3 regions of the Clostridium sp. BNL1100 genome follow, and region 3 is predicted to be linked to each of the others. Evidence: predicted binding sites of a transcription regulator. Region 3 holds the regulator's gene; each other region holds the start of a gene.

Region 1 (11,202 bases), 980 kb from region 3:
GCCAAATCCTCTCTAAGACTGGATGTAAACTCAACCTTTTCCGGCCGGCGAAAATCTTTGTAATCTCCATCTATCCTATATGTTGTAACTTCCAAACTCATTTCTCCTGCAAGTACAGTAACTGTACCATGCTTTATCCCTGTATCATAGGTTTTGTCAAATAATTTCTTTATATCAGCAGGTAATGCATTTGTTGTTATGTCCCAATCATAGGGTGCCTTGCAAAGGATACTATCTCTTACGCAGCCTCCCACAAAATAAGCTTCGTAGCCGGCTTCGTTAAGCTTTTTTATAACATATCCCGCATTTTCGGGGAACTCAAATTTTTCACATAAATTCATACATATACCTTTTTAACGTATTTTAATAATTAATAGTAATTGTATCACAATATTCAATTTCTGATACATAATAACTTATATACTTTGCTTCATATACTATTATGTACAAAGGCTGTGACAGCTTCAAGAGGAATCTCTGCGATTGTCCCGATTGTTTGGTTGTAAGGACAAATAGTGCAAAACAGAAAATTAACTCTCTTCCCGCTACAAGAATTTCCCAAGGAACATTCCGGCGGTGCAGACGGCAGTATTAAAAGTTTTAAGTATGCGTCCGTTTGAAGTAGCAAAACACCTGTAAATCCGTTCCCGGCAGCTCCTCCTGAATTGACAAATACGGTTACCGTCTGTCCCTCATATTCTCGATAATTTATATGTTGCTTTTTTATACATGGACTTTTCTCAGGAACTATAATTTGTACTTTTTCTGATTTGGCCTTACTTCTCTTTCTTTGGGTTAAACTCATACATGCCTCCGTTTACCTTAAAGAGTTTTATATCTTATTATATTTTCTTTAACGTATAATGCTAATCAAAAATTAAAAGATGTGTAACACAATTTATCAGCAATGAATACTATGTTATTAGCCATTTAGTTACCAAGCTAAAAATTTAACATTAATCTTTGGAGGGAGTTGTGTACCTATGTCTGACAAGAAAGGTTTCTTAGGTGGATTTAACGGCTGTATCGATGAAAGAGTAATTTTCGCTCTTATTATTATCTTTATTATCAGCGTCTGTTGCGGAAATAAGCATGACTGCTAATGAAAATGGCCTAAGGAGCTACATAAGCTTCTTAGGCCATTTTAAGCTTTTTTAAAGGTCTACTCTTTTAAGCTCTATTTCTTTTTTCTTCTTTTCCTCGTTTTTTGACTTAAATACAGAGAAAATTACGCTGGCTACTAATATTGTAAATATTGTAAGCAGTGAGTAAAGTATAGGTATTTCAAGGTCAAAGAACAAAATGCCAAGTTTTACACCTGTAAATACAAGTATAAGTGCTACACCGTATTTCACATACTTGAATCTTTCCTGCAATGCTCCGAGAACAAAATATAAGCTCCTGAGTCCCAATATGGCAAATATATTTGATGTATAAACTATAAACGGGTCAGTTGATATTGAAAAAATAGCAGGTATTGAATCTATTGCAAACAGGATATCCGAGGATTCAATAAGTACGAGTATTGCCAGCAGAGGAGTTGCATATTTTTTACCATTTTCTACGATAAAGAATTTCTCTTCGTGCATCTTGTCTGTCATAGGTAAAAATTTACCCATTATCTTTAATACTTTATTATCCTTGTGGTCCACAGGTTTTTCGTGACCAAACATCATCTTGCAGCCGCTTATTATCAATATTACTCCGAAGATATACAGAATAAAGTGAATCTTGTTAACAAGAGTTATTCCCAAAACTATAAATATCAGTCTTAAAACTATAGCTCCAAATATTCCATAGTTCAAAACTCTTCTCTGATAAGCCGGCTGAATTCCAAAGCTTGAGAATAAGATAAGGAACAGGAACAGGTTATCAACGCTGAGACTTAATTCAATAACATACCCGCCAAGGAATTGTGATGCTTTGGCAGGGCCCTCAATCAGCAGAATTCCGATATTAAATATTATGGCTAATGCCATCCAGAATCCAACCCATTTCAGTGCTTTTTTAGTAGACATTTTTTACCCCCTAGTTAGTTTTTATTTAATATTGCCAGTCTATATATACTTCATACAATTTGCCGGAGATATATATAAACAAAAAGACCCTGAATGTATAAAAGCACTACATTCAAGGTCTTGCTTTCCATATGGAGAATAAAGCCAGGCTCTTTTTTAAAGCCGGTTGTTGACTTTATCGCTTATAAGCTACTCCCCTTTACTTTAAATGTAGTTTATCAAAGTATGAGTATTTAGTCAATAATTTATCCATAAAGTTACATTTAAAAGAGGCCGTTTGCAAAAATGTACATTTCTGCAAACGGCCTCTTAAACTAGATAGCTGCACTTTTTTATATGTTTTAACATATAAGCTTACTCTGTAAGCAATGTGCGGCAGCAAAAGCACAAGATTAAATAATTTCTATATTTGAAAAATTACTTTTAACTAATTTATCAAGAATACTTTTTATATCTTTAAAATTAAGCTTTGAGTTAATGTAGTTATCCTCTTTTTTATCCAGTAACCTCTTTACCTCTTCCTTCAGCCGGTCATAAGGATTTTCATTTTTGTGAACAAACATATCTAAACCAATAAGTTCATTATTAAGATACATACCTTCCGGCGTCTTTCTAGCCTTTAACTTGAAGGTAGTCTTTTCATACTTTATTAGTTTTACAGCAAGATTTCTGCTGCCAAGTTCATCCATACTATAGCTGGCCCCACAGGTTGTGCAGATAAACATGGTTTCTGAAAACCTGTTTTTTCTGGTGTTGCTTCCGCATACACAACAGGTGTGGAAAATATCAACGGAACTCACTTTTGCAGGAACGGGCAATCCCTTTTGCGGAAGCTTGTATTCCAGTACTCTTACAAGCTCATTGTACATTTTACAACCATATGCAGGTTTATGTACTGTTCCTTCTTCCCTCCAACTAAGTTTGTCACCCTTACCCACCAGATTCTGAAGAATTACCATTGATTTGTTTTTAAAAGCTATATCTGCTATAGTGTTTGCCATCTTACATATAATTTGTTTTCTATCATTTGTATTTCGGCAGTTTTCAAGGCTTCCCTTTTTAATTGAGTTTCCTTTTTCATCTACAATTGTGTAATTAATATCGTTCCTGATACCCCTGCTGACACCCATAAACGTTGTAGTTTTTACTTCCTGCTCCTCGGGAAGGTTTATACTCATGCTCAGAAAGTACTCGTTATTTTTATACAACAGGCGTGCCGTTCTAAGAATTTCAGGCCTGTCAATAGCCTGTTTAAGCATATTTTCCTGCCATTTTCCGAATGAAAGGGGAACTATAATGAAGGTTTCCCTTTTTAAGCATTTGGCAGGCTCGGGATTTTTTGATATATATATAAGTTCTCTTTTATTAGCTGATATTTTACGTCCCTTGGCATTCTTTATATTCATCAGGAACAGTTTAGCAAAATACTTGTTACTGTCAGGGTCATAAAGCAAGCAAAAACTTCTTTTTGTGTCATACCTGCAAAAATAAATAGGTCTTAGCTTTTCCTGCACCTGAGCATTATCCTGTTTGAAATTCGGAAACACCATATCGGGCTTTGTTTGCTTCTGAACAAAATAACTTGCCATCGTCATCCCAAAGTCAAGCTTCAAAGAGTCCTTGAAAGGCTGAACGTCAAACTCGTTCAATTCATTTGATTTTTTACTGTCTATCCATTTTGAAAGAGACAGTGTACTGTAAGTCCCCTTAGGGGATTTATAATTACTTTCAATATCATCTATATTATCAAAAGCAGTTTTTAATAAATAATTAAATGCATTATTATAGTTTTCAAATGCTTTTTGTATAATTTCACGTTTAAGCTTACCGGGTTTATGAAGTTTTAAATGTATTGTCCTTAGACCCAAGAAAGCTCCCCCTCCCTAGCAATACTCTATACTGATATGTTTTCCCGTATGTGTAAGCAATGCGGCCAGTTCTTCCACTAGCTTGAATTTCATTCCCATGTTAAGTGGAAATTCAGGATTCTGATGTGCCGGATTCATTGCCCTTCCAACAAAGAAATATATACTGGTACTCTCCTCAAGGAGCATTTTTGCCAGCCTTGAAGCACCATCCTTTTTATTAAGCTTCAGCATATCTCCCATACCGCTGTCAGGCGAAACGCAGGCTTTAAGCAAATCAAGTGTTTTTCTAAGGGTCAGTACGCCTTCTGTAGTCAGGTTAATACCTTCTATCTCTGCCGTAGGAGGAACCGCAGGATTAAAGTATTCTATAGATGTCTTAATTTCCTTCCCCAAAACTCTGGCAACAATTTGTGACGTAGTACCGCCACAAATAACTTTTTTACCTTCGTTTCCTATAAATCGGGATACAATCTCCTCATCCCGCGCAGAATCCACAGGCGGTCCGATCATCAGATTCAGCTTCACAGGTTTTTTTGCTTTTAGGGTAACAACTGTAGTGTCATCGCCGGGTTCATGGGAATAAAGGTTGTCACAGGCTGACAACAAGAGTTTTGCGAGTGTCTTTGAGGATGCATCCTTTTTATAGGTCTTTTGTATATACTCACTGACATTATCCCACTGCCAGCCCAAATTTAGGGTCTGGCCTATTCCGGCATGGATAACTCCGTCGCTTATCATTACAAACAAGTCATCAGGACTGACTTTGAACCTGGCTTCTTTTATAAGTTTATCATTAACGACCCTGCTTTCTGTCTCCAGGCTCATTATCTTACCTTTTCTCAGCCTTACTACAGAAGGATTATCAAATTCGGCCAAGTATCCTTCACCGTTGTTGAATATCTGTATTATGGAGAAAGTTGAATATGCAACCCCTCGCTCCTTGCAAACAGGGAGGGTTTTTGCAACCGTATTAACAGCCTCTTCTATATCCAGACCATTTGACATAATCGTACCTATGATCTTTGAAGTAAGCGTTGCAAGTATATTTGCCTTCACACCACTTCCCAGACCATCAGCCAAAACCACTACCACTGAATCAGGGCTTCTGATTATTTCAACCTTGTCTCCGCATAATTCTTCCCTATATTTATTTATACTTTCGTAACTTACATCAATATACAGGCTCACTATAATTCACCCATCTCTGACATAATGGATTTTTTAAGCTTGGTTAAAGCCACCTTTGTTTCGGCAGTAGTTTCACCAAGAAGACTGGCAATCTCCTGAGCCACTGTCATTTGTTTTTCCATAATTTTCTGAGCAATATCTATATTCTGAGAACGACTTTCCAGAATTTTCTGCCTCTGGGCCTCCTCTTTTGTAATATCATTTACTATAACTATAACAGTATTATGCTGTTTTACGTTTATGATGGATTGTTTGACCACCATACCGTAACTTTCATAAACATATTTTTCATCATATACATTTTCAGCACCTTCCAATACCTGTTCAAAATCGTCGCAGGGAAGTATTTCAGAAATACTTCTGCCATTCATGTTTTTGGCTCCCAGGTTGAACATCTGCTGGGCTGACTTGTTAAGTTCCTGTATTTTAAGACTCTCGTCCAGTGCAAAAATAGCATATGGTGTATAATTTATAATTATATTTGAAATAGACTCAGCCCTTTCCCTCATATAGGGCAGACACATATGAACCTGTGCTTTTCCGTGAAATACGGCTGTAGCCTTTTCCCTGCAGGAGTGATAACCGCAAGCCCCGCAGTTGAGCTCTTTGTCTTTGCTGAATTTTCCAATACTATTTAATATACCTTGTATTACTGCCTCTGACGGTACTTCCAGCTTCTTTGACCTGTCAACGAATTTCTTTGATAAGTCGACCTTGGTCAAAGCCATTACAGAGTTTGTCAAACCTGTGTCCGTTTGAACCCCTGTTCTTTTTGCATAGTTTAAAAGTCTCTCTCTAGCAGTGAGAAATCCTCCGGGTACATGTTTCATACAGGGGCCTCCCAAACAGCCACCCTTACAACTGCTCATTTCAATCAGGTAATTTTCAATGTCACCTTCTACTATGGATTGAAGAACATCCATGCATCGTTCAACACCGTCTACACTGATAGACCTGTAGTTCTTTTTATATTTTCTGTCAATAGTCTTTAAAATTCCGCCGGGTACGGGATATATTCTCGCTGACGTATCAAAGCTTTTTATACCGTCAACGATTTCATTTGACTCGTACAGGCCTTCTTCTTCAAACCACTTGTCCAAATCATCAAAAGTTACTACCGCATCAATTTGACTACCGTTTTGAAGATCATTAAATTCTTCTTTCTTTGAAATACAAGGTCCTATAAATACTACTCTGATTCTTTGTCCATATGTTTCCCTGAGCATTTTAGCATGGGCTATCATGGGAGAAACTACCGGAGCAAGCTGATCCAACAGCTGAGGATAATATTTTTCTATAAGTAATATTATTGATGAGCAGCAGCTGGTTATGATATTTTTCATTTTCTTCTGCTTCAAAAGACTTTCATACTGCCTTGATACCTGATAAGCACCATTAGCTGTTCCTTCTATGTGTGTAAAACCGAGCTTTTTCAGGGCATAATAAACCCACTTTTCATCATGGTCAAATGCAGAAATAAATGAAGGTGCAAGACTTACATAAACTTTTTCACGCTTCTGTATAAATTTTTTAACTTTTTCAACATCGCTGTTAACGCTTTTTGCATTCTGAGGACATACTGTGAGGCAATTTCCGCAGAGCATGCACTCGTCATGTATGATTTCAGCCTGATCGTTCTTAAATGCAATAGCGTTTACAGGGCAGCTTCGTATACATTTATAACAGTTTTTACAGTTCGCTTCTTTAAATTGAATTATGCTCATAAAGTCGCCTCCATAGCCCTGACGGCTCTTATGCAGTCATTAGTATATTCTGCCTGTCGCCCTATGTAAATTGTAATAATTTACATTATCCCTTCTTGCCTTCAATTGTGTTAATTACTTTCTCTGTAAAGAAACTTTCAGCATTTATTACGCCTACATCTCCATAAAAAGTATCGCCTATTTTAACGCAAACACCTGTTGTGCAATGCCCCATGCAAAAGGATGCCTTTAATTCAACTTTGCTTTCAAGATTATTTTCCTTAATCATTCTTTGAAAGCAGTTGATTATCTGATAAGACCCCTTAAGATGGCAGGAACTACCAACACAAACATATATATCAAGCATATATTCCACCGCCTATGTTTGTTAAACAAATAACAATATAATTGTAAATTATATATTTTTTTATGTCAAATCCATTTAGTTACTAAAAATCTAATTATATATATGAAGGTCTTTAATTTAAGCTTATGGTCTATTTACGTCCTGAAAATGCAGGTACCATACCTAAAAACAGCGGGCTTAATTCACAATAGGATTTATTACAGCTGTTACAGCAATACTCCATATCTGTTTTTGCTTCATCAACCATCATTAACTGCATGCAAATGCTAATATCATTGCCTGCTACATTACACAACATATTGTTTTCGTTATTCATCATGGTATCCTCCCTTTGCCTTATTGGCTTATAATTGTTTTTTTGCTTCTTTAATATATGAGATTGTTAAAACAGATGGGGCCAAAGACTTTTAACCTTTGAACCACATCTGTAAGTTTAATATTTTAATGTTTTCCGTCTCTGTGAAGAATATGTCTGTTGCTGTTTAGAATGCCGTTATACAAAGCATCTATAGTTGGATTGTCATCAGAACGTTTTATCGGCAAGGACTTATCTACCTTGTATATACCCTTTGCTCTTAATTTTCTTACATTTTCATTCTGTGGAATCGGCTGTCCTGCACCGCCTATACACCCTCCCGGGCAAGCCATTACTTCAATAAAGTCGAATTTTTCTTCCCCGCGTTTTATTTTTCTGATTAGTTTTTCAGCATTTTTAAGTCCATGAACTACTCCGATTCTTACTGTTCTGCCGTCAATTTCAGCTGTTGCTTCCTTGACACCTTCCATACCCCTCACTCCTGAATATGAGATGCCTTTGAGTGTTGAAGCGTTTCTTTCCTTGTAGTAATAACGAAGTACTGCTTCGGACACACCTCCGCTTACACCGAATATTACACCTGCACCGCTGGTAAATCCGAAAGGCATATCAATTGCTTCGTCTTCAAGCTCATTAAACACTATACCGTTTTCCTGTATCATAATTGCCAGTTCCTGTGTTGTTATGACCATATCTACCTGTCTTTCACCGTTTATAGTATTTTCAGGTCTTGAAGCTTCATATTTCTTAGCGGTACATGGCATTATGGCGATAACAATGTTTTCTTTTTCGTTGGAAGACTGTTCCTTTTTAAACTGTTCCTTTATAACTGCTCCAAACATCTGCTGTGGAGACAGGCAGGAGGACACATTTTCCATGAGCTCAGGATGCTTTTGCTCCGCGTATTTGAACCAAGCAGGACAACATGAGCTGAACAAAGGTAGCTTTTCCTTTCTCTGAATTCTGTCCATGAGCTCTTCCGCTTCCTCTATAACAGTCAGGTCCGCACCAACAGCTGTATCAAATACCTGATCAAAACCAAGTTTTCTGAGTGCTGCCACAATCTTACCCATTGATATCTCACCGGGTTGAAGTCCAAAATCTTCTCCGATTGCAACACGTACGGCAGGTGCTATCTGAGCTATTACACGCTTGTTTTTGTTCTGAAGTGCCTCATATGCCCTGTCAATATCTTTCTTTATCATTAATGCCCCGGTAGGACAAACAACCCTGCACTGACCGCAGTTAACGCAATCCACTTCCTGCAATGATTTATTGAAGGCAGTTGTTACCTGAAGATTTGATCCTCTATAAGCAAAGTCCAGTACCCCAACGCCTTGAATTTCCTGACATGCTCTTACACAGTCTCCGCAAAGAATACACTTGTTTGGATTTCTGATTATTGATGGCCCAAGGTCATCTATAGGCATTTCTTTCTTTTCCTGTCCAAACCTTACTTTCTTTACTCCAACTTTTAAAGCTATTTCCTGCAGCTTACATCTTCCGCTCTTTTCACAGGTTGTACAATCCCTGTCATGATTGGCAAGAAGAAGCTCCAATATCATTTTTCTGTGCTTTTTGAGCTTATCTGTATTTGTCCATACCTCCATACCATCCTTTGGAGGCGTTGAACATGAGGTTATTGTACTGCCCCACTTATCCTCAACCATACACATTCTGCACGCACCGTAAACACTAAGTTCTGAGTGGTAGCAGAAGGTCGGAAGCTCAATACCTGCTTTTCTGATTACTGCCAGTATATTTTTTTCATCTGTATATTCAACCAGCTGTCCGTCAATTATCATAGTTCCCATTGTTATTTACGCCTCCTTTATTGCTGCAAATGGACATGCTTCCAGACAGGCACCGCACTTGATACATTTTGACTGATTAATTGTATACGGTTCCTTAATTTTTCCTTCGATTGCCTGAACTGGACATATTCTGGCACATTTGCTGCAGCCCTTGCATTTTTCCTTTTCTATTACTATAGAAGCTAAAGCTTTACAGGTATGTGTTTTGCACTTCTTATCTATAACGTGTTCCAAGTATTCATCCTTAAAATATTTCAATGTACTTACGACAGGGCTTGCAGCTGACTTACCTAGTCCGCATAAAGCCGTACTGCTTATGGTATCTGCCAGTTCTTCGAGTAAATCAAGCTCTTCTTTAGTACCTTTTCCGTTTACTATCTTTTCAAGGATTTCAAGCATTCTCTTGGTTCCTTCACGGCATGGCACACATTTTCCGCAGGATTCGTTTTGTGTGAAATTCATGAAGAACCTTGCTACTTCAACCATACAGGTGTCTTCATCCATTACTACTAGTCCGCCTGAACCAATCATTGCTCCTACTTTTTTAAGGGAATCGAAGTCCAACGGCAATTCCAGATGTTCCTCTGTGAGACATCCTCCGGAAGGGCCTCCTATCTGAACTGCCTTAAATTTCTTGTTGTCTTTGATACCGCCACCGATATCAAATATTACTTCCCTCAGGGTTGTTCCCATTGGAACTTCTATCAAACCTGTATTGTTGACGTTTCCGGTTATGGCAAAGGCTTTTGTACCCGGACTGTTTTCAGGCCCGATACCTTTGTACCATTCACTGCCGTTGGTGATAATTAAAGGAACATTGGCGTATGTTTCTACATTGTTAAGTACTGTCGGCTTTTCCCAAAGTCCTTTTTCCACCGTTCTTGGAGGTTTTACCCTTGGCATTCCTCTTTCGCCTTCTATTGATGCGGTTAATGCACTTCCCTCACCGCATACGAAAGCTCCTGCGCCTTTGTTTATGTTTATATCAAACGAAAATCCGGAATTTAGTATGTTCTCACCCAACATTCCGTGCTTTCTTGCATCTTCAATAGCTATCCTTAGTCTTTCAACTGCCAGAGGATATTCTGCTCTAACATATATATATCCGGCAGTACTTTTGGTTGCATACCCGGCAATAGTCATACCTTCGATTACACCGTGAGGATCGCCCTCCATAATACTTCTGTCCATGAAAGCTCCGGGGTCACCTTCGTCGCCGTTACAGACAACATATTTGATTTTGCTGTCCTGCTTTAATACCTGCTGCCACTTCCTTCCGGCAGGATAACCTCCGCCCCCTCTTCCTCTGAGGTTGGAGTCCAGTATGGACTGACATACTTCCTGAGACTCCATTTCAAACAATACTTTGCTCAGGGCCTGATAACCGCCCTTTGCAACATATTCTGCAAAGGATTCGGCATTGATGCTTCCGCAGTTTTTCAGAACCATTCTTGTCTGCTTTTTATAGAAAGGAATGTCCTCCTGTGCCTTATACACCTTGTTATCTGCCGTATACATAAGTCTTTCAACAGCTTCATTGTTTATAAGGGTTTTGTATACGATTTCTTCACAATCTTCTATCTGAACTCTCAAGTACAAGTAATTTTCAGGTTCTATTCTTACCAAAGGCCCCATTTCGCAAAAACCGTGGCAACCGCTCTTTTTAACTCCTATTCCTTCTTTTTCATAATCCAGTTCAAGATCAACCAGAAGGCCTTTTTCATCTATAAGCTCTTTGATTCTGTTGTATATCTCTAATGATCCGCCGGCTACACAACCTGTTCCCGCACACACCAGAACCTTCTTTTTTTGTTTCTCCATTGCCTGTGCCGACCTGTCAGAAAAGGCTTTAAATTCTTGCAAATTATTAATTTTCATTATCCTTCACTCCTCAAAGTCTTTATTAATTCTATTGTTGAATCCGGCGT
Region 2 (11,202 bases), 1.3 Mb from region 3:
ATGTTCATTACTTTTCGAACATCCTGCGACCAGTGAGCCAGAAGCGGTTGTCCTGTCCAGCCTGCGCCCGGCCAGTAGCTTCCTACTCCCGAAACAGCTCCAATGTCATGTGTCCACACTATCTCAAGCTTTTTTTCCTTAACATCAGCTTTTCCCCATGAAGGAGCTGTCCTATAGTTATTTCCTCTGAATGTGGTAACACCTTCAAGTTCCGAGTACATTTCAGGAGAACCAAATGCAAGGTTGTAAGACGGATTGTAGCCTGATGTTACCTTGTTGCTTACAAGTCTCCAGTATCTTATATTTCCGTCCTTAAATGTTTTCTTTATTGAACCGTCCCCCATTGCAGCCTTGGATATAAAGCTTGCCGGGTTCTTCCATGAAATCAGAAGATCAACAGGGTTGGTGCTTTCAGCCGGTTGCTGGGCTTTATCTGTTTCCTCAGTAGGAGTATTTCCAGTGGCAGTCCCTGTAGAAACCGATACAGTCGCAGTTGCAGTTGTCTCGGTGGCTGTCTGCGGTGTTTTATTTGAACCTTTTGGTGGAAGCTTCCCGATATAAACCAGGTATATTGCTATCATAGCTACTAATAAAGCAAATAAAGCAACAACTAACGCGGGAAGCAGCTTATTAACATTTCTTCCTCTTTTTCTGCTCATTTTCTATCTCCATTTTAAATTACTATTTTGGCCACATTTGGCAACTCATCATATCCTACTTATTATATCAGACTGATAAAAATAATTATATTTCTTTTTGTTAAAAATGTTGTAACCTTTGTATCATACATTTGTTAAATTTTCCATATTATCTATATCTTAATTTTGCCAATTTCTTTAGAATACAATCCATTTAAATAGCAGAAATTAATTATATATATGGACAATTTTGCTTAACCTATTTATAATTAGTAAAAATATCAAAGGGGGAGCTTATGAATAATTACTACAACCTGTCGACTGATGAAGTTTTGAAAAAACTTAACACCAGTATGGAAGGAATATCCGATAAAGAATTAGACCGACTTAGAGGCCAATACGGATTTAACGAACTAAAAGCTGAGAATAAAGCAGGATTCTTTAAAGTTTTTTTTAGTCAGTTTAAAGATTTTCTGGTAATAATCCTTCTTATTGCGGGTATTATTTCTCTGTTTCTCAAAGATTATGAAAGTGCTATAGTAATCTTTGCAGTAACCATACTTAACTCCATTTTAGGCACGGTACAGCATTTTAAGGCCGAAAAATCCCTTGACAGCTTAAAAACACTTTCATCTCCCATAGCCAAGGTCGTAAGGAATAGTGAAAAAATTGAAATACCGTCCCGTGAAGTTTTGGTAGGAGATATACTTCTTCTTGAAGCAGGCGACTATGTAAGCGCAGACGGAAGAATCCTAGAAAATTACAGTCTTCAGGTTAATGAAAGCTCTCTTACAGGAGAATCTGAGAGTGTACTAAAAGAATCGGAAGTTATCAAAGACACCGATATTGCTATTGGTGACAGAAAGAACATGGTGTTTACAGGCAGCCTTATTACTTACGGTAGGGCCGTTGTGGCAGTAACAGATATCGGAATGTCAACAGAGCTTGGCAAAATCGCACATTTAATGGAATCGGCTCAAAGCAAGGAAACTCCACTTCAGATAAGTCTCGATAAATTCGGTAAAAAGCTTGCCGTTGCCATACTTATACTTTGCGGAATAATTTTTGCAACAAATGTTTTAAGAGGCTACTCAATTATTGATTCCTTCATGTTTGCAATAGCACTGGCTGTTGCTGCCATACCTGAGGCACTGAGTTCCATTGTTACTATTGTGCTTGCAATAGGTACGCAGAAAATGGCCAAAGAAAATGCAATTATAAGAAAACTTCACTCTGTAGAAAGCCTTGGAAGCGTTTCTGTAATTTGCTCCGACAAAACAGGTACACTGACACAAAACAAAATGGTTGCAGAAAAGGTATTCGTTGGTTCAAAGATTCTGGAATCCAGCGGCCTTTCAATGGAGGATACTCTTCAAAGAACTATTGTAAAGATGAGTGCTTTGGCAAGCGATGCCACTATAACAGGAGATAAGGGCGTTGGCGACCCCACTGAGCTGGCTTTTATTAAGCTTGCAAATAATTACGGCTATGAAGAAGAAGACCTTCGCAAGGAATACCCAAGACTTTCTGAAGTCCCTTTTGATTCAGACAGAAAGCTTATGAGTACTTTTCATAACATTGAAGGACAGTACATGATGTTTACAAAGGGTGCTCCCGATATTATCCTCAGCAGAGTAAGTAATATTGCCGAAGAAAATGGAGAAAGGCCCATATCCCAGAATGATATAGAAATGTTAGAAGGGATAAACAGGGACTTTTCCAACGAAGGTTTAAGAGTCCTTGCCTTTGCATATAAAAAGTTTGATTCTCAGACAAATATTTCTATTGAAGACGAAAGGTATCTTACTTTTGTGGGTTTAATTGCAATGATTGATCCTCCCCGTGAGGAATCAAAGCTTGCAGTTGCTGACTGTATTAAAGCCGGAATTAAACCTGTAATGATAACGGGTGACCACAAAATCACAGCCTCTGCAATAGCCAGACAAATCGGTATAATGGCAGAAAACGGAAGAGCTGTAGAAGGTACTGAAGTTGAAAAGATGTCAGATGAAGAATTGAGAAATAATGTTGAAGATATTTCTGTTTATGCCCGTGTCTCCCCTGAACACAAAATAAGAATAGTTAAGGCATGGCAGGACAAGGGAAACGTTGTTGCAATGACCGGAGACGGAGTAAATGATGCTCCTGCCCTGAAACAGGCAGACATTGGTGTAGCGATGGGAAAAGTCGGTACTGAGGTAGCAAAGGATGCAGCATCCATGATTCTTGTAGACGACAATTTCGCTACTATTGTTAAGGCAGTATCAAACGGACGAAGCATTTATACAAATATTAAAAATTCCATAAAGTTCTTGCTTTCAGGAAATACAGCCGGAATACTTGCTGTTCTGTATACGTCCATTCTGGCACTTCCACTACCCTTTACAGCAATGCATTTATTGTTTATAAACCTCCTTACAGATTCAATGCCCGCTATAGCCCTTGGGTTGGAGCCTTACAGAAAAGATGTGCTGAATTCCAAACCTCGTGATATTAACGAACCTCTGTTAAACAAAGGCTTTCTGTTCCATGTTCTTTTCGAAGGTGCGGTTATTGCCGCCAGTACTCTTGCAGCGTTTTACTACGGGTTAAGCAAAGGTGATGCCACCCTTGCAAGCACCATGGCTTTTGCTGTTCTGGCCTTATCACGAATGATTCATGGCTTCAACTGCCGCTCCAAGTACCCAATATATAAAGTCGGAATTTTTTCAAATAAATTTCTCTGGGGTGCTTTGCTTATAGGAGTTGCATTGCTGGGATTGGTACTTTGGGTTCCATTGCTCCAAAGCCTCTTTACAATCAATCCAGATGTGTTGCAAAATCTGGGAATAATTGTTCTTCTGGCATTAGTTCCGCTGGTTGTCATTCAAATTTATAAAGCTATAAGAACGGGTATGAATAGTAATAGTAAAATGACCAAACAATAAAGCTGTACATCAATATCAGTCAGGGAGGTTATTGCTATATGGGAAAAAATAAAAGTACAAAATCAGATGGTGTAGAATATTTTGCTGATACACAAAACTTGGAAACCCAAAAACGCATATCCAAAGGGAACATTAAAAAGTCAGTTTTGGAGACTAAAACTAAATAAATACTTTGCATTTAAAAAGACGCTGTCGGAATAAACCAACAGCGTCTTTTCTATTTAAATAAATTATCTTGCTGTATAATGTGTGTGAAGCAGCTTGTGAGCCTTGTGTCCGCCCGCTTCTCCAAGGTACTCTGAGTATAATTTCTGTATCTCAGGGTTTTCATGTGACTTTCTCTTTTCACATGATGCATCTATATCATAAAGGCCCTTGATTCTTGCAGTTTTAACAGCATCTGTAGTTGATTTATCCTTGATGATTGGCTGTCCACCACCATTGATACATCCGCCTTCGCAACCCATTACTTCTATGAAGTGATAGTTTGCTTCACCTGCTCTTATTTTATCAAGAAGCTTTGATGCATTTCCTGTACCGTTTGCAACAGCTACCTTTATCTCCATATCTGCGATATTTACAGTAGCTTCCTTGATTCCATCCAAACCTCTTACGGCAGTGTACTCAATGCAATCAAGTGATTTTCCCGTAAGCTTGTCAGCTACTGTACGAAGAGCAGCTTCCATAACTCCTCCGGTATTACCGAATATGGTTCCTGCACCGGAGTATGTTCCAAGGATACTATCCTGCTTACTGTTTTCCAGTTCTGCAAATTTGATTCCTGCCTGTCTTATCATTTTTGCAAGTTCTCTTGTAGTAATAACCGCATCAATATCCTTTAGTCCGTCAACGCTCATTTCTTCCCTGTCTGCTTCATACTTCTTTGCAGTACATGGCATTACTGATACAACAAATACGCTCTTAGGGTCAACATCAGCCTTAACAGGATAGTAGGATTTAGCAATTGCACCGAACATTTGTTGCGGTGATTTGCAGGATGAAAGATTTTCTATAAAATCATGGTAGTTATGCTCACAGTATTTAATCCATCCGGGTGAACAGGATGTAATCAATGGGAGTTTTCCACCGTTTTTAATTCTGTCTATAAGCTCGTTGCCTTCTTCTATTATTGTCAGGTCGGCACTGAAGTTGGTATCAAATACCTTGTTGAAGCCCAATCTTCTAAGTGCTGTAACCATTTTACCCTCAACATTTGTTCCCGGTGCGAATCCGAATTCTTCACCAAGAGCAACTCTGACAGCTGGAGCAGTCTGAACAACAACGTGAAGTTCAGGATTTTCGAGAGCCTTCCATACCTTTTCAGTATCGTCTCTCTCCTGTAATGCTCCAACAGGACATATCTTGATACACTGGCCGCAGTTTATACATTCCTGACTTGCAAGACCTTCTTCATATGCAGTTGTAACTGTCATATGTGCTCCACGGAAAGCAAAGTCGATAGCGCTTACGTCCTGTATCTTTGAACAGACACTTACACATCTTCCGCAAAGAACGCACTTGTTAGGATCTCTTACGATAGGGCCGGAAGTATCAAGACATCCCTTGTCAACCTTTCCCTCATAAGGAATTGCATCTATTCCGTTGTCATTGCATAGTGTCTGAAGCTCACACTTCAAGTTTCTTGGACATGAAAGACATTCTCTGTTATGGTTTGCCATAATCAGCTCAAGTATGTTCTTTCTTGCTTCCCGTACTGTGCTTGTAGCAGTTTTTACAACGATACCCTCAGATACCTTAGTTACACATGCAGGATGAAGACCTCTCCAACCTTCAACCTCAACGACACAAACCCTGCATGAACCGGGCTCGTTTACACCCTTCATGAAACATAAAGTCGGAATATCTATATTCAGCTGTTTTGCAGCTTCAAGAATTGTAGTGTTCTTTGGAACAGAAACATCAAATCCGTCTATTTTTAAATTAATCATATCCATAATTATTTACCTGCCTTTCCAGACATGCTGCACACTCCGGCTCTACATTTTCCGTTGATATGCTCCAAAAATTCTTCTTCAAAATATTTAACCAGTGTTATCAATGGCATTGGAGCACTTTGTCCCAATCCGCAGAAACTTGTTGTCTTCATAGTTTGTGCAAGACTCTTCATTTTATTAAAATCAGCCATGGTTGCAGTTCCTTCTGTCATCTTGTCGAGAATTTCAACCAATCTGTGATTTCCTTCTCTACAAGGTGTACATTTTCCGCAGGATTCCTCCTCAAAGAACTCCATAACTGTTTTCAGGTAATCTACTGCACAATGAGTGTCATCTACTACAAGTACTGCACCTGAACCCAATGAAAAACCTGCTTTTTTCAAATCATAATAGCATATCTTTGTGTCAACCATGCTTTCTGGGAAACAACTTCCTGACGAACCGCCAAGGTGAACAAATTTCAGTTTGCGTCCATCTTTCATTCCTCCGCCCAGTTTGAATATAAGTTCTCTCAAAGTTGTTCCGAAAGGTATTTCGTAAACTCCTCTGTTGTTAACATTACCTGACAAGCACATTAATTTTGTTCCGCCGCTGAACTCAGTTCCCATTGAACTGAATTTCTCTCCGCCATCCTTTATTATCCATGGAATACATGAATATGTCTCAACGTTGTTCAGTATTGTCGGCATTTGATACAAACCGCAGTTCTTGATATAAGGCGGCTTTTGTCTTGGTCTTCCTGTCTTACCTTCGATTGATTCAACCAAAGCGGTATTTTCACCGCAAACATATGCACCTGCACCTGAAACAACCTTTAATTCAAAATCAAACCCTTCTCTACCTAAAATATTCTTACCCAAATATCCTGCTTTTTTTGCATTTTCTATAGCACTTTTCACGATTTTCTGAATAGCGGCATATTCGCCTCTGATATAGATATATCCTTCCTTAGCGCCCATTATATACGCACCTATGGTCATACCTTCAATTAGTTCAAACGGGTCTTCAGACAATATATGTTTATCCTTAAATGTACCGGGTTCACCTTCATCGGCATTACAGACCATGTATTTAGGTCCTCTTTGAATTGCATATGCCTGCTCCCACTTAATTCCGGTAGGATAGGCAGCTCCGCCTCTTCCAAAAAGGTTTGCTTTCTTTATTTCTTCTATTGCGTCAAGGTGTTCCATTGACATTGTTTTTTTCAAGCCTTCATATCCACCGGCCTGAATATATTCTTCAATGCTGTCGGGTTTGATTTTCCCAAATCTTGCGCTTAGTACCTTATCCATTATGTTGGCCCTCCCTGTAAGAGTCTACTATCTCTGACAACTTCTCAGATGTGAGATTACCATAAACTTTTTCACCTATCTTGATAGCAGGAGCTACGTCACATGCACCAAAACAGCTTGACTGAATCAATGTAAAAACTCCGTCCCCAGTCGTCTCACCCGGTTTTAAGCCAAGTTTTTCTTCAAGAAGCTTCAATACATTTTTTGCACCGGAAACATGACATGGTCCGCTTTTACAGACTTCAACCAGATACCTGCCTCTAGGCTCGGTGCCAAACATAGAATAAAAAGTAATTACACTATATACCCTACTAACAGGCATATCCATTGCTTCTGCTACAAATACAACCCATTCATGGGGCAGGGAATTTGTCCCCGACATATTTTGCAGTTCTAACATCACTTGAATAAGATTGTCTTTTGAATTGCCGTAGCGATTCAATATCTCCTTAACCTTCTCCATTTTTTGCCCTCCCGCGGGCCATAACGACCCCTCATATAAAATTAATTCTCCCCTTGCCCTAATGACAAATAAGGAACAAAGTACCAACCCTATAAGTACATTGTATACAATTTAAAATCTTTTACCGTATCTTTAATACGCACTATCAATATATCCATTAATATTGTAATTACTGTAATTTGTATTGTCAATCAAAGTTTGATATTTTTTTCACAGAATTTTATTACAAATTGAAAATAATTTTTGTATACCCTAAGAATTCTTTACATATGGTCTATTATGTATTAAAATTAATACATAACATAACGGGAGTGATGGAAATGTCTGACTTTAAAACAACGGGCTATAAGAATTCTAATTCACACCATTGCAAATGCTGCACCTGCATGGAAGGCTATCCAAAGAAATGTGATTGCGGCGGTTTGATTCATGTTGAGAAAACCGAAAGTGATAATTTTGGCTCACTGTTGGTTTTCAGATGTGACAATTGTAATTTTGTTTTTGATATTCAGGAAGAAGAGTATTAAAGGACTGCATAAGCTTTGCAGTCCTTTTACGTTACTTGGTTTATACTATTCTATATTAACTCCGGCCATTTTCATTAGATAAATAGCGTTTCTTGTATCTGATACACCTTTTCTTAGCTTATAATCAAAGTATATCTGATTATCTTTGTAATACTCTTTAAAGTGGTAGTTTCTTATACGACCTTTACTCTCATTTTCCATATCTGCAAGTTCAAGATCGTGGGTAGAAACAAGTCCCCAGGCCCCTTTTTTATCTAACTGGTTTATTAGCATTTTAGCACCGGTATGTCTGTCTGCTGAGTTTGTTCCCTTAAAAATTTCATCCAGAAGAAAGAATACCTTTTCTCCCCTTTCTACTGCTTCAACAATCATTTTTACTCTCAGCAATTCGGCATAGAATGAGGAAACACTTTGTCCTAGATTGTCACTGGTTCTCATACATGCATATACCTTCATTACAGGGCAGGTAAAAGATTCTGCACAGATTGGCAGGCCAAGATACGACAATACAAGGCTCATACCTACAGTCCTTAAAAATGTACTTTTGCCTGACATATTAGAACCGGTTATAAGTAGTATTGGTTCTTTTGAATTTATTATTATATCATTGCATTCTCTGGCCTTTGTCAGTAACGGGTGTCCTAGATGTAAAGCTTCTATCCGAGGGGTATTTTCCTCACATATATGGGGCATTATGTATTCAGGATTATCATGGCACATCAAGGATAGGCTGCATAAGGCTTCAACCTCTCCGATTGTGTCAAACCACCTTTCAACATGTTTACCTCCGCTTTTTTTCCAGTTTTCAAGAGCTGCCAGGCAGTGAAAATCCCATAGCACGGCAGTATTTACAAAGATATGCATCAGGTTGTACCTGTTTGCAATAAGCTCCCATATCTTTGATAGTTTTTCAATCTGTTTCCATGCAGGATTTCCGTAATCATCCTTCAATCTGTTTTTTAAGTTATTTATATAAGTACTTGAAAACTTCTCGGTTTCAAATTTCTTCAATATGCTTTTATATATTTTAAGTGTGTCGGAGTACTTTTCTACCAACTCAAAGCTCTTATTTCTGTTTTCCGCTCTGAACCCAATCATAATGAACTGTAAAAGATAAAGCACTATCGGTACATAAACCGGCACAATTTTTAATATACCAAGTATAAGCATGCAGAATGAAAGAACAGGAAGTCCGAATATAAATAGCTTAAATTTAGGCGATGTATACAGGCTTTTTTCTTCCTTTGCCCATGAGTAAACATCATCCAACTTGTTCATAGTATCCAGAAGAGTTTTCTTTCTTTTTCTATCACTGTCGTTATTGTCAGTCAGTATTGTGTTCTTGTTAAGGGTTAAGCCGTTTGAAAATAGCCTGTGTCTGAAAATTAGCTTTTTGGCCAACTCCTGTAAGGCTTCCTGCCTTATATATATATCTTCCTTTTTCTCAAGTGGGTTTTGAAGCATTTCGGCCAGCTTCTGCCTTCCGGAGTATGTTGCTGTCATATTCAGCATCTGGAAAAGGGAGCCTTTCCCAAATATATCAAGATCATAGGTGTAATTGTTCTGAGGATTTACAAATTCTTCACCTTCATCAAGGAACTCATTCCACTCACCTTTAACTCTTTTCAGGCACATTTGGTTTATCTGATACATTGCATTAAAGTAGTTTTTATTTTTTATAAATGTGTTGTGAATCGCAGAAAGATAAACGAACAATCCCCCAAAAAGCAATGCTATTGCAGCCATTAGTATATATAGCTTTAAGAAAAAGAAAACTGCAACCCCTATCAAACCCGCAAAAAATACTAACAGCTTGTAATTACCTGTATTACTGCTTCTTGCGGTGTATAATTCAAGCTTTCTTTTATAAACATCTACTCTTTTTTTGTACTTTTCTTCCGGTGTTCTCATCGTCAGCCTCCATAATCTGCGGCTATCAAATAGCCTTTACTGAATATGATACCAATCCCTGTTTAAAAATTCCATAACATAATTGTTAATGATAAGGAAATTTCAAATATATCGTTGTTCCGGCTCCCGGCTTACTTTGAATCTCCATTAGCCCATTATGCTTTTGCATGACATTATAGCAGAAGGATAACCCTAGCCCGAAATTGGACTCCCCTTTTTTAGTTGTAAAAAATGGTTGAACTACCTTATGCAAATTCTCATTTTCAATACCTTCACCCGTATCCGTTACAGCTATTGTGTAATATCTACCGTCTATATAAACGCATATTGATAAGCTATCTCCCAGCTTTGAGGCTTCGACTGAGTTCATAAATATATTTACAAGTACCTCTTTTACATTTTTTCTGTCCATTGATATGCTTGTATCCCTGGAATAGTTCTTTATGATACGTATATTTTTTACATCAGTAAAAGGTTTTACCATACCAAGGGAATCCTCAATTAACGAGGCAATGTTTCCCATATTTTTTTCAAGCCTTATCTCGGCAACGTGGTCTTTAATCTTTTTTACCATATCAAGGACATACTGACTTGAGTCTAGTATTATATCCGCATTCTTTTCTATTCTGTTAATATCATTTTTCGGAATTGTCTTAATATTCTGCGCACACATGGATATTTTACTTAATTCGTTTTTCAAAGTATGGCTCAAAATCAAGGTTCCCGAGGATAGCATCATGATACTGTTAAAAGGATCGTATTTTTCAAAATTCAGCTTGACACCCAGTATCCCGTAACGTGAACTAAGAATCACAAATGCGATAAGCAAGGCAAATATAACAAAAGGATTACGTTCAGCATGACCTAATTTGACTCTCAGGACGGGAAATAGATGGCAGGAAATATACCCGTATACTGATCCTACAAAAACTGTAACACATGTAGAAAGTTTTTGACGTTTGATGGCAGGAACCTTTTCATTAAAAAATGACTTTATTAAAATATAGTTTGCTATAATAAAATATGGAGTCACCCAGAATATAAGAAAGATATGGTATTCATATGAAGGATTGATTAATCCGAACGATAAAATAGTTATCGTGGGAGGAATAAGCAATGCCATCTCGCATATTATTTTACCCACAGGATGCCGGACCAAAAACTGTCCTGAATAACTCCTGCTGAACATTATTAAAAAATATGGTACAAAACAATAGGATACCGACAGGAAAAGTGATGATAATAGTTTGTAGATACTTGTAACCACTAAACTGCTACTGCTAATATTATTCAAGAATCTTCCCAGAACCCCTCCACCTAAAATATATCCAAGCAGGCATATCCATCTGAGAGGCCGGTATTTTGAACCTGCAACTAATATCAGTGTTGAAAGGCCCCAGACGATTATAGTGGCTATAATATGCATATTTACCCTCCTTGGAAATATCTGTACTCAGATGAAACCCTTTTGATGTACCTTTTTTATTGC
Region 3 (11,202 bases):
TATATACAGCAGCAAAAGGAAATAGCCCGTCAGGAAGCCTATATAGAGCAGCAGAGAAGGTGGAACAGGGAAAGAAATATAATTGCTGCCGAAAGCCGTCAGAAGGCACTGGACAGGATGGAAAAGGTAGAAAAGCCAAGCGACTTGCCATCTACTATCAGGATAAAATTCAGACAGACAATTGCAAGCGGTAATGATGTTCTGGACGTAGAGGGTGTTTCAAAGTCATTTGACAATAAGGAGCTTTTTAAAAATGTCAGCTTTAAAGTTAAAAAAGCTGAAAGGGTATTTCTGCTTGGGCCTAACGGTTGCGGAAAATCAACACTTTTAAAAATACTTGCAGGAAGGCTTCAGGCATCCTCCGGCAGATACAGCTATGGGGCAAAGGTCAACCTTGGCTACTACGATCAGGAAATGTCTGATTTGAACGAAAACAATACGGTTCTCGATGAGGTGTGGAGTGTAGACCAGAAGCTAATACAGTCAGAAGTCAGAACGGCACTGGGTGCGTTTCTGTTCACAGGTGAAGATGTGTTCAAGAAGATATCCGTTCTAAGTGGCGGTGAAAAGAGCAGGGTTGCAATGCTCAAGTTGATTTTCTCGGATTCCAACTTTATAATCCTTGATGAGCCTACAAACCATCTGGATATAAATTCAAGGGAAATCTTAGAGGATGCCCTAAGTAGCTATGAGGGAACTCTTTTGGTTGTTTCCCATGACAGATATTTTATAGACAAACTGGCCACAAGAATTATTGATATAGGGACAACTCCTGCAATAGACTGTTTTGGAAACTATACTTATTTTACCGAACATTACAAAAAGAATGTTGCTTCGGTACGAAAAGAGCAGCCTGTAATTTCAGAGGCAAAACAGAGCCATATTGCTACAAAAGAAGAACGTAGCAGGATACGTAAGCTTGAGAAACAGCTTTCCGACACTGAAAAGGCAATAGAGAAAACTGAAACCCGTTTGAAAGAGTTAGAAGAAGAGATGGTCAGGTTTGCCACCGACCATGAGAAGCTTCTGGATTTGAATGAGGAACAGCAGCAGGCACAGCATAAGCTTGAAGAGTTGTATGAAGTGTGGTCTGAGGTTACAGAGCAGCTGGAAGCATAAAAACCATTAAAAAAACACGCAGCCAATTTGATCTGCGTGTTTTTAAGTATCTTTTTAATCAGAAATTAATTCAATTGCGTAGTGTGAGTTCTCACGGGCTTTACTTATAAGGCCTTCCACGGAGCTTTCCAAAACAGCCTTAATCGGTTCACGATTCTGCAGGACATTATCAATTTTTGAGCGCAAACGTTCAAAAGTGATTTCCTTGACATTTCCGGCAGATGGTTGATTAATATATTCCAAAAAGCCGTCAACCTTTGGCTGATAACTGATTCCCATAAAGGGGACTTTCAAATAAGCCGCAAAAATTAAAGCATGAAGCCTCATGGACACCATGATGTCCATTTTATGTATTACGGAGAATGTTTCAGGAACAGTGTGATTATTGCTTATAATATAATTTTTAGTTTTCATTTTTGCGATTATGTTTTTAATAGTCAATATGTCAACATTGTATTCCATTGGGATAAATACAGGTTCAAGGCCATATTTGTTAAAAACGTAATCTGCAGCTTCTGCAATAGCCTGCTCATATTTAACATGCTGTTGTTCTTCCAAACCGGGACATCTTCGTACTGAGAACCCTGCATATTTTTTATCAGGGGACAACCCCGAAAAATTGCGGCTGTCATTAAGTTCATCAGGGTTAATATTGACGGCAAAAGCCGCATCAGCCGTCAAAGCAATTTTAGGCCCCGTAATACCCATTTTTTTAAGTTCATTCAATGAAAATCTTTCTCTTACAGTAATTACATCAGCCATATTCAATATTTTACGAGAATGTTCTGTATTACCTGATTTATTTATTGGGCCAATCCCATTTGCGTAAAACATTATTTTTAGCTTTAGCTTTTTTGCAAGCCATGCTGTTCCGAGATAAAACATCAGGGAGCGTGAGCTTGTACTATCCTGAATTATATTACCTCCGCCGTATACAAAAAGTTTAGCCTTTTTCATTGATGAATAGACCTTGAACATATTCTTCCTGTTTATGGCGCTTACCCCATAATTGCGGGCAGTTTCTACAGGATTCCTGGAGAGGGCAAGGATAGATATGCCGGGCTTTTGTTCTTTGAGATTGTCAACAATTGACCTGAGCATTGCATCATCCCCAATATTGCCAAAACCATAGTAACCTGACACGATTACGTCATATTTTTTTCCCTTGGACTTATTTAAAACGTCATTTTGTATCTCTGTATAGATTTCAAGCTGAGTTTTGCACATGGCATCCAGAGAGAAGTTCTTATATGCCTTTTCATAAATCCTTTTTCCGAATTCTATTCGTCTTTCATGGTCTAATGACAGCTCCAGAAGATATTCGGCAAGAGTATTATAATCAAGTGGTTCAAAAAGGTAACCATTCACTGAGGAATCTATAAGGTCAGGAATTCCTCCAACCCTGCTGCTTACAGTAGCCTTGGAAAAGCGAGCGCCCTCTAAAATAGAATATGGAAAACCCTCACTTATAGAGGTTAATACACTTATGTCAATGATACTCATTAATTCGTAGGGGTCATTGAGCCAACCGAGAAAAAATACATTGTTTTCCAGACCCAGTTGATGACATCGGGTGGTAAGAGACTTATAATCTTCTCCGTCTCCCCCTATAAGGAATTTTACGTTAGGATTCTTCTCAACAACCAGCTTTGCTGCCTCCAAAAGAGTACTTATGCCCTTAACAGGGGTCAATCTAGCAGCTATTCCTACAAGTATATCGTTTTTATTTAATTGAATTCCGAATTTTAAAGCAAATTCTTCCCTTGAATAGTCATTGAGCTTTTTATCAAAATCTATTCCGTTAAGAATTGTATATATTGAATTTGTGTCAAATCCTCTGTCTATAAGCATTTTTCTGAAAGCAGAGGTAACTACAATATAATAATCCAGACTGTGAAGTACCCATGAATTGAATAACCCTATAGAAAGCCTTTTAGGCAGACTTTGGAGATAATCAAGTTTATAGTCGCTGTGCATTGTTGTTATTACCGGTATATGGCAGGCTTTTTTAATAGCGTAGGCAAAAATATTTGCCTTGGCACCATGTGAATGAATAATATCAAAGTTATTCTTTTTTACAAACTGTATTGCGTTACGTATATCTGTAATTATATTTGAGGACTTTATAACTTTTACGTTTATTCCCATTGCACGGGCTTCATCTGCAAAGGCTCCAGGTCTTAGACTAAGAAGAGTAACATCTATATGGGAAGTAAGTTCCTTTACAAGTGACAGGACATGTACTTTAGCGCCTCCAACATCCCCTCCGCCAATTAAGTGCAAAACCTTCATTAAAATTTCTCCTTTAAAAATCTTTTGTAAATGACACAAGTACTATTTTATCACAATTAACAGTATGACACTAACCTATTTTCTATAATCAACAAGTATATAAATAAGTATAAAGCCTGAATAATATGGTAAAATAACTAAGGAGAAATGTAGCAACAGAGGGTAGAGCCTTGATATTGACAATAAAATAACAAAGATGATATAATACGAACACTAATAATTATGAGGTGAAGATTTTAATGGCTTCAAAGAAAATTTCCATGGCTGTAATAAAAAGACTTCCCCGTTATCATAGATACTTGAATTATTTACTTGAACTTGGTATTAAGAGAGTGTCTTCTAAAGAGCTAAGTAGCCGTATGGGAATAACTGCTTCCCAGATAAGACAGGACTTAAATTGCTTTGGCGGTTTCGGACAGCAGGGATATGGATACAATGTAGAGTCTTTATATAATGAGATAGGTAATATACTGGGTATTAACAAGACATTTTATTGTATTATAATTGGTGCCGGAAATATGGGACAGGCATTATCCAATTATGAAAACTTTATAAAAAGAGGATTCAAAGTAATCGGAATTTTCGATGTTAATCCTGAAGTAATAGGGAAAAAACTCAAAAATCTTGAGGTTATGAATCTTGATTTACTTGAGGAGTTTATACTACATAACCCTGTTGATATTGCAATGCTTTGTGTTCCGTACAGGGAGACAGCCACCGTTGCTGACAGAGTTGCTCGGTTGGGGGTAAAGGGATTGTGGAACTTCTCACCTATGGATTTAAAAATTCCATACGATGTAATAGTGGAAAACGTACATCTGAGTGACAGCCTTATGGTGCTTGGATATAAACTCAATGACAAGTTTGAAAGAGAATAATAAGAAAGCCGGCATTTTTAATATGCCGGCTTTTGTGTGTCCTAAAACATCTAATCTTTTCTGAATACCATGTATGAAGAAGCTTTTAGGATTTCAAAAGCTTTATCCGTGTTTGCCTGATCAGATAGGGTGATTTTAAGGCATCCCTGCTCATACTCACGGCTGTTGGATACATTTATATTTTTAATGTTTATTCCGCTATTGCCCAGCAGAGTTGCTATTTTACCAATAATTCCGGGCTCATCTGTAACATCTACAATCAGCTCGAAGTTTTTTGGGAGCAACCCAGTAGCAGTATTGGAAAAACCATCCCTGAAGGCTTTAGCATTATCAAAAAAACTATATATTTCTTTATTTTCACTTGATTTGATATTGTCTATCATATCGTTAACTATAAGTTTAAAATCCTCTAAAAGCTTTACAACAACAGGCCCATTGCTTATAACCACGTCCTCCCACATGGAAGGATTTGAAGATGCAATTCTGGTAATATCCTTGAACCCTCCTGCCGCAAGAAGCTTTACTAGGCCTTGACTATTTTCATTATTTTTAGCAAGAGACACCAATGCGGAAGCTATGATATGAGGTACATGGCTTATGCATCCTGTGACTGTATCGTGCTCTCGGGAGGAAACCACTATAGGTAGGGCTCCTATCATCCTAAGAAATTTTTCCAATGTGCTTATGGCATCTTCACTGGAACTCTTTGTCGGTGTCAGAACATAGTAGGCATTTTCAAACATATGAGCAATTGAATTTATATAGCCTGATTTTTCTGTTCCGGCCATAGGGTGTCCTCCTACAAATAGGGGAGGGTTTGCAAGTCCATCAATGTAATTGAACAATTCTCCCTTGGTACTGGCTACATCCGTCAAAATGCTGCCTTTTTTTATTTTAGAGGATAATTCATTTACATATTCTATGGTTTTGCTGACCGGAGTACAAATGAAAATGATATCAGAATTCCAAATCTCTTCACAGCAATTATTAAAACCCTTGTTTAAAACTCCTTCTTTTTCAGCCACTCTAAGGGACTCAGTACAGTTGTCAACTGCATATATTTTTAAATCCGTAAACTCGTGCCTGAACGCCTTGGCTAATGAACCACCAATAAGTCCGAGGCCAATAATAGATATACTTTTAACATCCATAGTTAAACTCTCTCTCCAGGATTGGTGCAAGCTTACTTATGTCTTTGCAAAGTGAATCAAATTCGGATGGCTTTAACTGCTGTGCTGCATCAGATAAAGCACACATTGGGTTCGGGTGTACTTCAACTATAAGGCCGTCGGCACCTGCTGCTATAGCAGCTCTGGATAGCGGAATTACATATTTTGACTTTCCGGCAGCATGGCTGGGGTCAACGATTACAGGCAGATGACTCATATTTTTAACTACAGGGACAGCACTTAAATCAAGTGTGTTCCTTGTAGCTGTTTCAAAGGTTCTGATACCTCTTTCACAAAGGACAACATTGTAATTGCCTTCACTCATTATATATTCAGCAGCGTTAAGCCATTCGTCAATAGTGGTTGCAGATCCTCTTTTCAGAAGTACCGGCTTCATGGATTTTCCTATTTCTTTCAGAAGCTGGAAGTTTTGTACATTACGCGCCCCCACCTGAAACATATCCACATATGGTATAGACAACTCTACTGCCTTATCGCTGGTTACTTCTGTGATTATTTGCAAGCCAGTTGCATCCTTTGCTTCTTTGAGCAGCTTCAATCCTTCTTCTTCAAGACCCTGAAAAGCATATGGAGAAGTTCTTGGCTTAAAAGCTCCTCCTCTTAGAAACTGGGCACCGGACCTTTTGACTGCCTGTGCTGCTTCTATTATCTGTTCACGGCTTTCTACCGCACATGGACCAGCCATGAGAACCAATTCCTTACCGCCTATTTTCACACCGTTTACATCGACAACACTGGGCTCAGGCTGAAATGTTTTTCCTGCCAGCTTGAAGGATTCTACGATTGGAACAAGTTTTTCAACCCCCGGCATAATTTCAAGAGGAATATCACGGAGGACAGTCTTATCACCGATTATACCGATAATAGTTCTTTCGGTACCTTGTGATACATGTACCCCCAACCCCGAATTTTTCAGGACATTGATGACATCATCAATCTGCATTTGATTTGATTTTGGATTCATTACAATAATCATTAAAATTCAACACCTTTCTACCGTTTTACATTTTTTAAAATCTGAAATACACCATTCTACCATATTACACAAGGGCCCTAAGCCCTTTGTATATAGCCAATCATATATCTTGATTGCTATATTAATCTATATTATATAGCATCATTAAAAAATTATAAACAGCTATAAGCTACAAGATTTAAAAATTTTTATTATATAAAAAAGGTAAATTTGTACTGATATAGAATAGATAATAATAAATATAATTTATATTTGTTATTCTTAAAATTTAATATACAAAATGCATTAGATATTTTTAACCCTTTTATTCTGTTTCACTTTACTTTTTGTATTAGGTTCTATACAAATGAGAACGGGCTATAAAGCCGGTATGTATGACCCGGATAACGGTTTCCACATGGAGACTCGGTTTATTATACAGGTGTGAAATAATTGTAAAAATAAGGGGGAATGATTATGAAGGACTATTCCGTGCAAAAATTACGGAACATATGCCTCTTGGCACATGGTGGGGGAGGAAAAACTACTCTGGCAGAGGCTATGATGTTCAATACCGGTGTATTGGACAGATTTGGGAAAGTTGCTGACGGGACTACAACGTCTGACTATGATCCCGAAGAAATTAAAAGAAAAATATCTATAAGCACTTCTATGGTACCTTGTGAATGGGTGGATCATAAAATCAATGTAATTGACACTCCCGGATATTTTGACTTTGTAGGAGAAGTAATGCAGGGCATCCGTGCGGCAGAGGGTGCGGTAATAGTAGTTTCTGCAAAAAGTGGCGTTTCCGTTGGAACAGAAAAATCATGGGCTTACGCCAAAGAGTATGGTGCAGCCAGAATGTTCTTTATTAATAAAATGGACGAAGAAAACGCCAATTTCAATGCTGCCTGTGATAAAATGCTGGATACTTTCGGCAACAGCGTTATACCATTCCAGCTTCCAATCTATGAGGCTGATAAATATGTTGGTTATGTAGACATAATCAATATGACTGCGAAAAAATTCCAGAAGGATAAAGTAACAGAATCAGATATTCCTTCGGATTTAACAGATAGAATTTCTCAAATAAAAAACTCACTTAATGAATTAATAGCTGAAACGGATGAAGCTCTTATGGAAAAGTTTTTCAGTGGAGAAGAGTTCACGGCTGAGGAACTGCAAAAGGGTATAAAGGCAGGTATAGCTGATGGGACAATAACACCTGTATTTTGTGGGTCTGCGTACCAAAACCTGGGGGTTAAGGAGTTGATGGATGCCATTGTTTCTTTTATGCCATCTCCCGAAGTCGTAAAAGTCAAAGCTCAAAAAGCAGGGAAGGATGAATATATTGAAATAAAGCCTGATGCATCTGCACCTCTTGCTGCACTGGTATTCAAGACTATCGCCGACCCGTTTGTAGGTAAAATCTCCATGTTCAGAGTTTATTCAGGAACTTTAAAGGCAGATTCTTCTGTTTTTAATTCTACAACAGAGAGGTCGGAAAAAATCGGTCAGATATTCATTATGAGAGGTAAAAAGCAGATTCCGACAGATAAGCTTATAGCAGGTGACATAGGTGGAGTTGCAAAACTGGCCGGAACAAATACCAACGACACTCTTTGTGATCAGGCAAACAAAGTCATACTGGATAAGATAGCTTTTCCAGACCCGGCTATTTCAATGGCAGTAGAACCAAAAGCCAAAGGAGACGAGGAAAAAATCAGTTCTGGTTTGCATAAACTGCAAGACGAAGATCCTACATTCAAAGTCTCAATTAATACAGAAACCCATCAAACCCTTATTTCAGGTGTAGGAGAACAACATCTGGATGTTATTGTCAGCAAACTTAAAGCTAAGTTCGGGGTATCAGTAAATCTCGTTAACCCTAAAATACCCTACAGAGAAACAATAAAGAAAAAAGTCAAGGTCGAAGGAAAACATAAGAAACAATCTGGAGGGCATGGTCAGTACGGCCATGTATGGATTGAGTTTGAGCGTGGTGATACAGAGGACCTTGTGTTCCAGGAAAAGATATTCGGAGGTTCTGTACCAAAATCGTATCATCCTGCCGTAGAAAAGGGTTTACGGGAAGCCATCGTACACGGTGTTCTTGCAGGGTATCCGGTTGTAAACCTTAAAGCGACGTTGGTTGACGGTTCATATCATGACGTAGATTCTTCAGAAATGGCCTTTAAAATAGCTGCAAGACTTGCTTATAAAAAAGGCTTGCCCATGGCTTCACCCGTATTACTGGAACCAATTGTACATGTAGAGATTTATGTACCTGAAAAATATATGGGAGATATAATCGGTGACCTGAATAAAAGACGTGGAAGAATTCTTGGTATGAATCCCATGGATAACGGACAGCAGCAGGTTGAAGCCGAGGTTCCTCAGTCTGAAATGTTCAAATATGCTACAGATTTGAGATCCATGACCCATGGCAGGGGTTACTTCAAGCTATGGTTTGAAAGATATGAGGAAGCTCCAGCTATCGTTGCAAACAAAGTCATTGAAGAGGCCAGAAAGCACATGGTTGAGGATGATGATGAGTAGTTAAATTTATGTAACTGAATTTTTGTAGGGCTGATTGTTATGGGGGAGTTCCCATAACATCAGCCCTTTTGCTTTGAAAACTATTGACTCCCACCTGCTTGTAATATAAGGTAATTATGTTGGCTAAAGCCAATTTATAAGGAGGATACTATGTGTAAGAATATTGTTTTAAGTAATGAGAGGCTTTCCGTTGAAATATCATACCCCGGAGAAAAATACAATGGCTCCAGATTTGACTGGTGTGGTTTTATTACTCAGGTTACTTTGGACGGAAAACATACTTTTTGCGTAAAGGAATCTTTGGAAGCAGGAAAGGGTTCAGGAGGCTGCGGACTCTGCGGGGAATTCGGAATACGTGAGCCTGTAGGCTTTGATGAAACTCCCGTGGGAGAATACTTCCCAAAGATTGGCGTCGGTCTTTTGAAGAGGCCTGATATGGAACCTTATGACTTTTTCAGAAAATATGAGGTAAAGCCCGTTGATTTTAATGCCGTTATCAATAAGACTTCCGTTGATTTGTCAGCTGTGATGCCCATACACAATGGTTATGGCTACATATATAAAAAAAGTATAAGTTTGTGCCAAAATAGGTTAAAAATAACCTATCTATTGGAGAACACCGGTGAGAAAAAAATAAGTACTACCGAGTACTGCCACAATTTTATAGGAATAGACAATAATAATATCGGAAGCAGTTATTCATTAAAACTTCCTTGTGATATACATCTGGATAATGTCAGTGGCGAGATTATTGTTAAAGATAATGAAATCTCATGGCCTGACAGCTTCAGTGGGGAATTCTACAGTCAGTTTAAGGATTTTGAATGCGGCGGAAGCAGTACATGGGAGTTATATGACAGCAAGTCAGGAGCTGGTGTTAGGGAAACAAACAATTTTATTCCGCAGAAATTTGCCTTATGGGGAGCAAAACATGTTGCAAGCCCTGAGTCATTTGTTAATATCAATATTGAGCCGGGTGAAAAACAAACATGGTCAAGGGAATACGAGTTTCTTTATATTTCCTGCTAAAAAAGTAAACAATTTTTCAAAATCTGAGTATAATTATTTGTTATATAGAATATTCTGATGGAGAAAAATTTATGACTAATAATTCTTTAAATCGAGACAATCTGCGGGTGTATTTTCGCAGGATTCTGCTGATGTTATTAATACCAATGGCACAGGGCATATATTTTTTACTTAATGTTACTACTAAGAACGCACATGATGTAACTATATTTCTTGATAAATTGATACCATTCAACGAATGGTTTATCATACCATATATATTCTGGTATTTGTATACCTTTGGGATTCTGCTGATTATGGCATACTATGACGAGAAAACCTATTACAAGCTTTTGTTCAGTATATTGATTGGTATGTTCGTTTGTTTTGCAATATACTATATCTACCCGACAACGGTTCCACGCCCGGAGGTAACACCTGATAACCTGCTAAAAAAGGCAGTCCTGATTATCTACGGGAATGACAGGCCGTATAATTGTTTCCCAAGCATCCATATGCTGGATACTATTTTGATAACAATGTTTACATTAAAATATGGTAAAGGGTTGCTTATGAGATTTTCATCAGTAGCAATATGTATAACCATATATATGTCTACGTGGTTCACCAAGCAGCATAGTATTCTTGATGCAATTGCATCTACGGTTCTAGGGATAGCATTGTTTTTGGTCTTTGAAAACCGGTATGTGTACGGTAAGATTGAACACTTTGTAAACTCTTATTTGATCAGAAACAAAAGTGCATCTTATCAGGAAGAAGCATAGTGGAAAATCTCAAGGATTTATTATATAATCTAAAAGGTGTTTCGATTTTTGGTATAAGGGGTATTGATAAAGATGTGTTTCAAAAGACAGAAACTTCAGGATGCACAAAGGATTGTCATTAAAGTAGGTACTTCTACTTTGACATATGAGACCGGGAAAATTAATTTTACTTGTATAGATAAGCTGGCAAGAATTATTTCAGATTTATCAAATCAAGGCAAAGAGGTAGTACTGGTAACTTCAGGAGCTATCGGGGTAGGCGTTGATAAACTCAAATTGCCTGAAAGACCTAAAACCATTAGAGAAAAGCAGGCTGTTGCAGCAGTAGGACAATGTGAACTTATGCATATGTACAGCAAATTCTTTTCAGAATACGGACATATTGTTGCTCAAATCCTATTAACAAGGGACAT

The links. Region 3 encodes Rex, which represses fermentation and respiration genes when NADH is low (regulators of the CRP and FNR family bind a similar motif). Its sites were predicted from a motif close to ATTGTTAANNNNTTAACAAT; they were not measured.
Region 1: CLO1100_RS13270 ((2Fe-2S) ferredoxin domain-containing protein) is a predicted target of Rex. The motif match lies at 7,162-7,181, and genes of this name have one in related genera.
Region 2: CLO1100_RS03635 (NAD(P)H-dependent oxidoreductase subunit E) is a predicted target of Rex. The motif match lies at 7,473-7,492, and genes of this name have one in related genera.

Annotation. Positions count from the first base shown of each region.
Region 1 is NC_016791.1:3,122,401-3,133,602, forward strand. It holds gene CLO1100_RS13240 (CCA tRNA nucleotidyltransferase) at 1-341, opposite strand, end outside; gene CLO1100_RS13245 (hypothetical protein) at 431-805, opposite strand; gene CLO1100_RS13250 (TerC/Alx family metal homeostasis membrane protein) at 1,155-2,018, opposite strand; gene CLO1100_RS13255 (zinc ribbon domain-containing protein) at 2,411-3,886, opposite strand; gene CLO1100_RS13260 (SpoIIE family protein phosphatase) at 3,902-5,074, opposite strand; gene CLO1100_RS13265 ([Fe-Fe] hydrogenase large subunit C-terminal domain-containing protein) at 5,074-6,798, opposite strand; gene CLO1100_RS13270 ((2Fe-2S) ferredoxin domain-containing protein) at 6,884-7,144, opposite strand; gene CLO1100_RS13275 (hypothetical protein) at 7,275-7,463, opposite strand; gene CLO1100_RS13280 ([FeFe] hydrogenase, group A) at 7,586-9,274, opposite strand; gene CLO1100_RS13285 (NADH-quinone oxidoreductase subunit NuoF) at 9,281-11,152, opposite strand; gene CLO1100_RS13290 (NAD(P)H-dependent oxidoreductase subunit E) at 11,152-11,202, opposite strand, start outside.
Region 2 is NC_016791.1:828,291-839,492, reverse strand. It holds gene CLO1100_RS03655 (PQQ-binding-like beta-propeller repeat protein) at 1-659, opposite strand, end outside; gene CLO1100_RS03650 (cation-translocating P-type ATPase) at 935-3,565, shown strand; gene CLO1100_RS21210 (hypothetical protein) at 3,604-3,732, shown strand; gene CLO1100_RS03645 (NADH-dependent [FeFe] hydrogenase, group A6) at 3,796-5,520, opposite strand; gene CLO1100_RS03640 (NADH-ubiquinone oxidoreductase-F iron-sulfur binding region domain-containing protein) at 5,523-6,812, opposite strand; gene CLO1100_RS03635 (NAD(P)H-dependent oxidoreductase subunit E) at 6,805-7,275, opposite strand; gene CLO1100_RS03630 (hypothetical protein) at 7,596-7,802, shown strand; gene CLO1100_RS03625 (MutS family DNA mismatch repair protein) at 7,848-9,713, opposite strand; gene CLO1100_RS03620 (HAMP domain-containing sensor histidine kinase) at 9,799-11,139, opposite strand; gene CLO1100_RS03615 (response regulator transcription factor) at 11,167-11,202, opposite strand, start outside.
Region 3 is NC_016791.1:4,099,269-4,110,470, reverse strand. It holds gene CLO1100_RS17540 (ABC-F family ATP-binding cassette domain-containing protein) at 1-1,119, shown strand, start outside; gene csaB (polysaccharide pyruvyl transferase CsaB) at 1,174-3,411, opposite strand; gene CLO1100_RS17530 (redox-sensing transcriptional repressor Rex) at 3,651-4,289, shown strand; gene CLO1100_RS17525 (prephenate dehydrogenase) at 4,340-5,440, opposite strand; gene aroF (3-deoxy-7-phosphoheptulonate synthase) at 5,430-6,455, opposite strand; gene fusA (elongation factor G) at 6,912-8,996, shown strand; gene CLO1100_RS17510 (hypothetical protein) at 9,147-10,025, shown strand; gene CLO1100_RS17505 (phosphatase PAP2 family protein) at 10,097-10,789, shown strand; gene proB (glutamate 5-kinase) at 10,862-11,202, shown strand, end outside.